DNA from 3 places in the Nonomuraea terrae genome. Region 3 is predicted to be linked to each of the others. Evidence: riboswitches for the same ligand, from Rfam matches in the RefSeq annotation. Region 3 holds a riboswitch; each other region holds the start of a gene.
The links. A riboswitch is a leader RNA that binds a small molecule or an ion and turns the genes downstream of it on or off. The one in region 3 is predicted to bind cyclic di-AMP.
Positions count from the first base shown of each region.

Region 1: it holds a riboswitch for cyclic di-AMP, as region 3 does, so the genes downstream of both, ACIBP6_RS04900 (glycoside hydrolase family 25 protein) here and ACIBP6_RS02170 (hypothetical protein) in region 3, are expected to answer to the same signal.
Region 2: it holds a riboswitch for cyclic di-AMP, as region 3 does, so the genes downstream of both, ACIBP6_RS32430 (C40 family peptidase) here and ACIBP6_RS02170 (hypothetical protein) in region 3, are expected to answer to the same signal.

Region 1 is NZ_JBITLL010000001.1:1,035,888-1,039,151, forward strand. Features, by position in the region: gene ACIBP6_RS04895 (CBS domain-containing protein) at 1-427, shown strand, start outside; gene ACIBP6_RS04900 (glycoside hydrolase family 25 protein) at 601-1,362, opposite strand; cyclic di-AMP (ydaO/yuaA leader) riboswitch at 1,375-1,519, opposite strand; gene ACIBP6_RS04905 (SpoIIE family protein phosphatase) at 1,877-3,264, shown strand, end outside.
Region 2 is NZ_JBITLL010000006.1:646,667-649,930, reverse strand. Features, by position in the region: gene ACIBP6_RS32440 (RDD family protein) at 1-771, opposite strand, end outside; gene ACIBP6_RS32435 (amino-acid N-acetyltransferase) at 857-1,426, opposite strand; cyclic di-AMP (ydaO/yuaA leader) riboswitch at 1,705-1,857, shown strand; gene ACIBP6_RS32430 (C40 family peptidase) at 1,939-2,895, shown strand; gene ACIBP6_RS32425 (LuxR C-terminal-related transcriptional regulator) at 2,902-3,114, opposite strand.
Region 3 is NZ_JBITLL010000001.1:449,920-453,183, forward strand. Features, by position in the region: gene ACIBP6_RS02155 (class I SAM-dependent methyltransferase) at 34-675, shown strand; gene ACIBP6_RS02160 (hypothetical protein) at 669-794, opposite strand; gene ACIBP6_RS02165 (DUF5302 domain-containing protein) at 1,114-1,314, shown strand; cyclic di-AMP (ydaO/yuaA leader) riboswitch at 1,477-1,612, shown strand; gene ACIBP6_RS02170 (hypothetical protein) at 1,800-2,438, shown strand; gene ACIBP6_RS02175 (alpha/beta fold hydrolase) at 2,479-3,264, shown strand, end outside.

The DNA.
Region 1 (3,264 bases), 590 kb from region 3:
CTCAGGAGTCGGCAAGACCGTCCAGGACGTCATGCACAAGGGAGCCGCCTGCGTCGGCGAGAACGACTCCCTGCGCCGGGCGTCGGAAATGATGCGCGACATGTCGGTCGGCTCGCTGCCGATCTGCGGTGAGGACGACCGGCTGAAGGGCATCATCACCGACCGGGACATCGTGGTCAAATGCTGTGCCGAGGGCAAGAACCTCGACACGACCACGGCGGGCGAGCTGGCCCGCGGGCTGGTGTGGGTGGAGGCTCACACCAGCGTCGAGGAGGCGCTGCAGAAGATGGAGCAGCACCAGATCAAGCGCCTGCCGGTGATCGACAACCACCGGATCGTCGGCATGGTCAGCGAGTCCGACCTGGCCAAGGAGCTGCCCGACAGCAAGCTGGCCGAGTTCGTCCACCGGGTCTACGCCCCGGCGTGACGCGGCTCGACCGACGTCCAACAACCGGAAGCCACGGCCGCACGGCCGTGGCTTCCTGGTGTGCGAGGGGCCCGACGGGGCCGCCGCCCCGGCGTCCGATGCGCGTGGCTGTCGGCGCGGGGAGGGGCCCCGCCGGGCGCGGCCGCGGGGACCGCGCTCATGCGGGGAAGTGGTCAGGCGGTACGGCGGCCCAGGTCACGCAGCTGGTTCACGGTCAGCGCGGAGACGTTCTGGTCGATGGGGGAGTCGGTGTACTGGTGGATCGTCCACGACTTCCAGTCGGCGGGCGGGCTCACCTGGCCCCTGGCCTTGCTGTAGTGCGCGACCCACAGCGGGTACTCCGACAGGCCCTTGCCGTAGGTGTCGGCGAAGTTCCAGCCGCTGTAGAACATCGGGGTGATCCCGGTCTTCTCCTTCACGTACCCCAGCCAGGTCTTGGCCCAGGCGTTGACCTCGTCGACGGACTGGCCGTCGGCGCTCTCCAGGTCGAGCACCAGCAGGTCGCCGGCCTTGGCGGGCTGCGAGTTCACCACGGACAGGAAGTGCTTGGCCTCGCTGACGGCGTCGTTGCCCGGGTGGGCGAAGTGGTAGGCCCCGCGGACGATGCCCTTCTTGCCGAGCTCGCGCCAGTGCCTGGCGAAGGAGGAGTCGACGAAGTCGGTGCCCTCGGTGGCCTTGATGATGCCGAACTGCGCGGAGCTGTCGGCCCAGTCGTAGGTGGGCTGGTAGTGCGAGACGTCGAGACCGTAGGTGAGGGGCCCGGCCTCGGCGGCGGGCGCCGGAGCGCGGTCGGCGGGCGTGACCTGCGCGGCCTGCGCGGCGCCGGGCAGGGCGGCGAAGGCGGTGGACGCCGCCAGGACGGCGCCGCCGACGGCGAGGCCGACACGCTTGACGGGCAGATCGAGGCGACTCTTCAGGGTACGGGGGACGAGCATGAGGGCATTGACTCCTAGCTTCCATGCCGCCTACCGGGTTAGCTGACGGGTTCGGGCTTGGAAGTGCCCTACGGGCGCAGCGTGCGGCTGGTGTCCGATTCACCCCAGAAAGGTGGGTCCCCGGTTCCGCGAGAGGCGGATTCGGCGGCCGCACGGCTCCCGATCTGGGAGCGGCGTACGGTCCTGTCAACGAAGCGACGAGAGGTCATCTGACCTTTGCCGCGAATAGGTAAAAAGGTATGCACCTCTCCATAGGGAGTGCAAGTGGTACGTATCGGAATCGCGTGTTTTTTCGCCTTAAAGGCGCTGAAACCCCGTGTATGCCGGGACTCTGGGCTGGGTAAAGTTTGCGGCCTTCAGCCGACGCGGCGCCATTCGTACGGGACAGAAGGGGTGGGTGTGACGGATGGGTTGACTGCCTGACCTGTCCGTGAAGGCGCCCGACATTTTGCGAAATCGTGGGTCCCGTATGGCCCGCTGGACAGGGCCGGACAGGTGTGATGGTGGGATCACTATGGAACCCAGCGACGCCGTTCCCGCTGCGGAGAGGTACGGGCTCAGCCAGGAACTCATGCGAGCACTCCTCCACGGGGTGCACCTGGGCCTCTACATCCTCGACGAGTGCGGCCGGATCATCATGATCAACCCGTACGCCGAGCAGGTGCTGGGGCGTTCCGCCCGCGAGCTGATCGGCGCCGACGCGCACGACCTGCTGCACCGCAACCCCGACGGCAGCAAACTGCCCCGGAGCCAGTGCCCGCAGATCCAGGCGCTCGAGATGGCCGACAGCGTGCACACCGAGGAGACGTGGTTCGTCCGGGGCGACGGGGAGCTCATACCCCTCGGCCTGATGGGGGCGGCGATCCAGCTGGACGGCCGCCTGGGGGCGGTCGTGCTCTTCTACGACCTGCGCCGGCACAAGGCGATCGAACAGGAGCAGGCGGCCCACCTGTCCGTGCTCGAGGAACTGGCCGGACGGCTGTCACTGATGGCCGAGATCAGCACCGTGCTGGCCTCCACCCTGGACAAGGAGGAGGCACTGCGGCGGCTCACCCGGCTGGTGGTGCCCCGGCTGGCCGACTGGGCGGTGATCGACCTGCTCGGCCCCGGCGGCGAGCTGCGCAGGGTCTCGATCGTCTCCGGCAACAGGGAGGACAACGCCATTGCGAGGCAGTGGGAGGGGGTGCTGCCCGCATCGGACGAGCTCTCCCACTCGCCGATGGCCCGGGTGCTGCGCGGCAGCCCCTCGGTCCTGCTCACCGGGCACGACCTGGCGAGTCGCGACGGGTCACCGTTCTGCGTCTTCCAGCGCAGGCTGTTCGACCACATCAGGCCCACTTCGGTGGTCATCGCGCCGCTGCGCACCCCGCGCCGCGTACTGGGCGCGATCTCGCTCGCCCGGTGCGCGCCCACTCCCGACTTCGACATGCCGGACCTGTCGCTGATCGACGACATCGCGGGCCGCGCCGGGCTGTCCGTGGACAACGCCGACATGTACGAGGTGCAGCGCCGCATCGCCGAGACCATGCAGCGCCACCTGATCAGCCCGCTGCCCGCGATCGAGGAGCTGGAGATGGCCGCCCGCTACCAGCCCGCGCCGCGCGGCTCCCGCGTCGGCGGCGACTGGTACGACGCGTTCCCGCTGCCCGGCGGCCTGACCGCGCTCGTCATCGGCGACGTGACGGGCCACGACCTGCAGGCCGCGGCCGACATGTCGCAGATCCGCAACATGCTGCGCACGATGGCCTGGGCCGAGCGCACGTCACCCAGCCGGGTGGTCGCCCGGCTCGACGAGGCGCTGCCGTACATCGCCGGCGACCTGATGGCCACGCTGGTGCTGGCGCTGGCCGAGCGGTGCGAGCGGGGACGATGGCGGCTGCGCTGGACCAGCGCCGGGCATCC
Region 2 (3,264 bases), on a different contig from region 3:
CTGCTGGCCGTACTGCGGCTGGGCGAAGCCCGGTTGCGACTGCTGCTGGCCGTAGTCGGGCTGCTGCCCGTACTGGGGCTGCTGGCCGGACTGCGGCTGCTGACCGTAACCCTGCTGACCCTGCTGGGCCTGCTGGCCGTAGTCGGGCTGGCTGTACTGCTGCTGCCCGTAATCGGGTTGCGACTGCGGCTGCTGCCCGTACTGCTGCTGCCCGTAATCGGGTTGCGACTGCGGCTGCTGCCCGTACTGCTGCTGCCCGTAGTCGGATTGGGACTGGGGCTGCTGGCCATATTGCTGCCCGTAGCCGGGCTGGGCCTGCGGCTGCTGCCCGTACTGGGGCTGCTGGGCGTGAGCCTGCTGGCCGTAGCCCTGCTGGCCGTAATCGGGCTGGCCGTATTCGGGCTGGCCGTATTCGGGCTGGCCGTAGCCCTGCTGCTGACCGTAGTCAGGCTGGGCCTGCTGGCCGTAGCCCTGTTGACCATAGCCCTGCTGGCCGTAGTCGGGCTGGGCCTGCGACTGCTGCCCGTAGTCGGGCTGCTGGCCGTACTGGGGTTGCTGGCCGTAGGGAGGCTGACCCTGCTGGGGCTGGCCGTAGCCTTGCTGTCCGTAGGGGGGTTGCTGCCCGTAGGCATCGTCCACCCGGTAGCCGACCACAGTCGCGTCCGGGTCGGGCTCGCCAGGATGGCGGCCCGGGTTCTGCTGCCCGTAGGGGCCGGGTGCAGAATTTTCGCCGGATTCGTTCTGCGGATACGGCGGCTGTCCGGTGCTCACCGTGTCACCTCGCTTCAAGTGCGCATGTGGCACGTGTCAGGACACATGCCTGTGCTGCCCAACGTATCGACATAGGTATCAACAATCACCTTTCCATGTGGTCAGCGTCCGCGTCACCCGATGGGAGATGCAGCAGCATGCGGGTGTTGTCCAGGGTGTTCGGCTTCACGTGCTCCAGATCGAGGAACTCCGCAACACCCTCGTCGTACGAGGCCAGGAGTTCGGCGTACACCTCGGGTGAGACCGGCGTGCCCTGTATCCGGCGAAAGCCGTGTCTGGCGAAGAAGTCGACCTCAAAAGTCAGACAGAATACACGCCTCAGCCCCAGATCCTTCGCCTGCTGTATCAGCGCCGAGACGATGCGGTGGCCGATGCCCATGCCCCGGCACGCGGGGTCCACGGCGACGGTGCGGACCTCGGCGAGGTCCTCCCACAGCACATGGAGCGCGCCGCATCCGACGACCTGCCCGCCCCGCTCGGCCACCCAGAACTCCTGTACGTCCTCGTACAGCGTCACCGTGGCCTTCTCCAGGAGCCGCGGCCCCGCGCCCGCGTAGGTGTCGACGAGGCGCCTGATCGTCCGCACGTCGGGGGTACGGGCGCGCCGGACCACCACCGCGGTCTCGGACAACGTCGGTTCGGCCACCTGCTCCATGGCTCTCCAGCGTACAGATGTCATTACGGCTCAGCCTTAACTCCCATGTCCCGCCCCATCTTGTTACATCTTGTGGCCAGGTGGACACGCGCCCGGACCCCAATCGTCGGGCACCGAAGCGTGACAATCAGGGCAAAATGCCCGTTGTGCACGGGAGTACACGCCTTCACCTCGCGACTCTCCAGCGGTGAAAGGCCGACGAAGTCGGCAGTTCCGGTTGAGCACGAACCCGGAGTGCATTAGTGTCCAGCGACGATGTTCCCCGTGTGTCCCCACACGCGGGAGACACGCCCAATCCCCGCGAGGGGAGCCGGGGACCCGCCGGTGGCCTCCCCAGAACGCCACCACAAGGGGTGAATCCGAGATCGCTCGGTAGGGCTGCTCCGGCCCGAACCCGTCAGCTAACCCGGTAGGCGTCTACGAGAGGAGCTTGGTTGGTGAAGCGCTTGCGCGAGCGCCAAGGCAGACACGCCCGTCCGTCCGTACGCGGGCGGAGATCACGCTTTCTCGGTGTGGTGAGTCTCACAGTCGCCGCGACGCTGCTCGCCGTCCCCGTCGGTTCGGCCTCCGCCGACCCCAAGCCCTCCCTCCAGGACCTGGCCGACCAGGTCGAGAAGATGCACACCGATATCGAGACGCTGGCCGAGCAGTACAACGGCCAGCGCGAGAAGCTCAAGACCGCGCGCAAGGCCGCCGAGGCCGCGCAGAAGACGCTGGCCACCAGCGAGGCCGATCTCGCCGCCAAGCGCGCCAAGGCCATCGCCCTGGCCCAGAACGCCTACATCACCGGCGGCCTGAGCCGGGCCCTGACCTTCACCTCCGCCGAGGACCCCGAGAAGTTCCTCGACCAGGCCGCCACCACGTACGCGCTGGAGCAGCAGCAGGGCGAGGAGGTCACCCAGCTCCTCAAGGCCATGGACGCGGCCGAGCGGGCACGGGCCGGCGCCAAGACGCGCATCGAAGAGGTCGAGAAACTGGTCTCCGACATCGACACCAAGCGCGACAAGATCACCAAACTGGTCACCAAGATCGAGAGCAACCTCTTCCAGCGGGCGCTCGGCGAAGCCGGCCGGCCCGGCACCCGGGCCACCCGCGTCAACCTGCCGGTCCCGGGCGACGGCAAGGCCGCCGCCGCCGCGCGCTGGGCGCTGACGCAGCAGCTCAAGCCGTACGTGTGGGGCGCCGAGGGGCCCAGCTCGTACGACTGCTCCGGGCTGGTGATGGCGGCCTACCGGCAGGTGGGCATCGCACTGCCGCACTACACCGGCAGCCAGTGGACGTCCGGCAGGCACATCGACCGCTCTGAGCTGCGCGCCGGTGACCTGGTGTTCTTCTACAACGACCTGCACCACGTCGGCATCTACCTCGGCGGCGGCATGATGGTGCACGCGCCGCGGACCGGTGACGTCGTCCGCATCGCCGCGATCGAGGGCCGGCCGTACGCGGGGGCCGTACGCATCGCGGACTGAGCGGGCTCAGATGAGCTGACGGCGGGCCGCCCAGGCCACGGCCTCGATCGCCGTGGCCACGCCGATGCGGTCGCAGATGGCGCGCAGCCGCCGGCGTACGGTGCGGCCGCTGATGTCGAGCCGCCTGCCCACCCGGTCGACGGTGACCCCCTTGGCCAGCTCCGCCAGCAGAGCGAGATCCGCCTCGCTCAGCTCGATGCCTTCCGTGAGCACATCCATCGGGAGCCCTCCCCCAACAGCCGCGGGCCGAAATCGATCCCGCTGACGGTAAACGCATCGTAGAAAGGTGGTCAAGCATAACAATCACCATGCGTGACGATCACCATTGACATGACCCGATATATGTGACCTACTCGCGATATGTCGGCA
Region 3 (3,264 bases):
CCCGCGTACGGTGCGATCGCGGAGGTGGCGACCATGCTGGACTACGACCTGGAGGCCGCGCGCTACGACGAGACCCGGGGCGGGCTCCCGCGCGCCAGGGCCGCCGCCGAGGCCGTGCACGGCCTGGTCGGCGGGGTCGCCGACGGCGGCACCCTGCTCGACGTCGCCTGCGGCACCGGGCTGGTGAGCGCGCAGCTGGCCGCGCGGGGGCTGCGCGTGCTCGGGGTGGACGCCTCGGCCGGGATGGCGCGTATCGCGGCCGGTCGGGTCGGCGTGGCGCTGGGCGACGCCCGGCGGCTTCCCGTACGCGACGGCGCGGTGGAAGCGGTCACCACGATCTGGCTGCTGCACCTGCTCGACGACGCCCGGCCGGTGATCGCCGAGGCGGGGCGGGTGCTGCGGCACGGGGGAGTGTTCGTGACGACCGTGGACAAACGGGCTTCCCACGGGCCTGGGGGGCGGCCGGATCCGTCCGACCGGGCCGGGACGGTCGTCGCCGAGGCGGCGCGGCACGGGCTGCGGGCGAGCGGTGAGGCCACGTTCACGGGGCACGGTCAGGGCGGCGCCGGGCCGGATCCGGTCTTCCGTCTGCTGGCCTTCCGCCGGGTCTTAACGCGCGGCTCCGGCATGAAGCGGCCGGGCACGCCGAGCCAGCCGCTTCGTCTCCCTCAGTAGTAGTAGCCGTAGTGGTCGCGGTCGCGGCGGCGACGCCGACGGTAGCGGTACCAGTCGCGCTCACGGCGGCGGCGACGGCGTCTTCGAGGAGGAGGAAGTGCGAAAAGCTCGGCGTACATGTACGCCTCCTCTCTGATCTCCGCACTCGCCCGTGGCGATTGCGGCTCCATGTCCATCCTCTGCACCGCCGCAGGAAGGCGTCCAGGTGAGCGGTCCCGAACTGGGCGATCCGATGCGGGCCACATTCCCGGACGTGACCGGGTCCGCGCGACGACACCCTTCCGCAGGCTGTCGGATTACTACCGATTTGCGGTAATAAGCCCGTTTGATGGCGATCGCGGCGGTACGCGGGCGGGCTCGTCCGTCTGGGAGGCCGGTTTCGCGCCGTACGCCATGCCGTGCGAAGCTGTGAGTGTCCCCAACAGCTTGGAGGTCCTCATGGCGGATACACCGGAGCCGGAAGTCAGCGAAACTCCCGAGGACGAGATGAAGCGCAGGTTCCGCGAGGCACTGGAGCGCAAGCGCAACCAGAACGCGAGCGGCGGCGCAGGTGGCAGGGGCGGCGACGCGTCCAAGATCCACGGGGCGCACGGTCCGGCCGCGAGTAAAAGATCGTTCAGGCGCAAGAGCGGCGGCTGAGGCCCGAATTCACCGGGGGTGCGGCGAGTCCGCGCCCCCTTTCCTTTTGTCCCATTAGGTAGATCTTCTTCCGATTCATGACGATTCGTTTGCCTGTGTCGTGATCAATGGTTAAAGTCTTACGCACTACCAGCCGGTGACCTTGTCCTTACCCAAAGGGACGACCGGCTGGCGCCGAATCCCGGACGTTCCGGGAACCGGGGACCCACCATCTGGGGTGAATCCGGCCGCCGCGCCGGTAGGGCATCTCCACGTCCGAACCCGTCAGCTAACCCGGTAGGCGTGATGGAGAGGACACACCATTTCATGCATCACCGCGTCGTACCCCCAGGCCACGTAGTGACGGCCGACCGCTGAGCGGTCCCCTTCCCCAGGCTCGAACCTTGCGCTCCGCGCAGCATCCCCACTTCAGGCGTTCTGCCCTGCTGCGCGCTTCCCGATAAAGCGCAATTCCCCCGTCTCCTCGTGAAGGGTTCTACCTTTTCATGACTGCTCGATCCGGCATGCGCTCCTTCGCCCTGCTCACCGCCTCCGGCCTCTGCGCCGCACTGACCTTCTCGGGCACGGCCGCCGCCCACGCCGACACGTGCGACACGGGCGACACGCCCGAGAAGATCCTGCTCAAGGGCTCCACCACCGCGTCGTACTTCTGGGACGACGCCTCCGGCCGCGCCGGCGACACCGGCCTGCCCGCCAGCGGCAAGCCCATGCAGAAGGGCATGGCCGCCAGCCCGAGCTGGCCGCTGATGACCGAGGGCTACGTGATCTACAAGGGCAAGAAGATGCCGTTCTTCGTCGGAGACCGCGGTCCCGGCGAGCCCTCCAGCCGCGGCATCATGCTGGACCTCGACGGCAAGACCTTCGCCGAGCTGACCGGCGGCCGGTTCAACCCGAACACGCTGTACGTCAACGGCAACGGCGGGCTCGGCCACATCAAGATCGACTACGTCATCACCAAGTGGGGCCCCGGCCTGGGCAAGAAGAACCACCCGGTGCCGTTCTCCACCCGCGCCTGGGCCGAGCGCGACAACAACCCGGCCAAGCCGCCGAAGCCCGAGCCCACGGCGACCCCCACGGCGACCCCCACGACGACTCCTGCCGGCACCCCCGCGGCGACGGGCTGACGGCTTTACGCACGCGCACCAGAATGTCATTCTGGTGCGCGTGACCACCCGCGTACCCGCCAACGGCATCGACATCGCCTACGAGAGCTTCGGCTCCCCCGACGGCCGGCCCCTGCTCCTCGTCATGGGGCTCGGCGCGCAGCTCATCCAATGGGACGAAGAGTTCTGCCGGCTCCTGGCCGAGCAGGGACACCACGTCGTCCGGTTCGACAACCGCGACGCCGGTCTGTCCACGCACTTCCACGACGCGGGCGTGCCTGCCCGCAGCGAGCCCGCGCCGTACCTGCTGGACGACATGGCCGACGACACCGCAGGGCTCATGGACGCCCTCGGCTGGGCCCGCGCCCACGTGGTGGGCGCCTCGATGGGCGGCATGATCGCCCAGACGCTCGCCATCCGCCACCCCGAGCGGGTGCTGAGCCTGACCTCGATCATGTCCACGCCCGGCCCCGGCGTCGCCCCGCCCACGGAGGCCGCGATGGGGGCGCTGCTGTCCCGGCCGCCGTCCGACCGCGACGGCGTCATGGACCAGTCGGTGGTGACCTGGTCGGTCATCGGGTCGCCCGGCTACGAGCTGGACCGGGAGCTGATCAGGGCGCGGGCCGGGCTGGCCTACGACCGTTGCTTCGACCCGGCGGGCACCGGCCGTCAGCTGGCCGCCATCAACGCCTCGGGCGACCGTACCGAGGCGCTGGCGAAGGTTCGGGTGCCCGCGCTGGTGCTGCACGGCGAGGAGGACCCGCTCGTCCCGGTGGCCGGCGGGCGCGCCACGGCTGCGGCCATCCCCGGCGCCCGGCTGGTGACGTATCCGGGGATGGGCCACGAC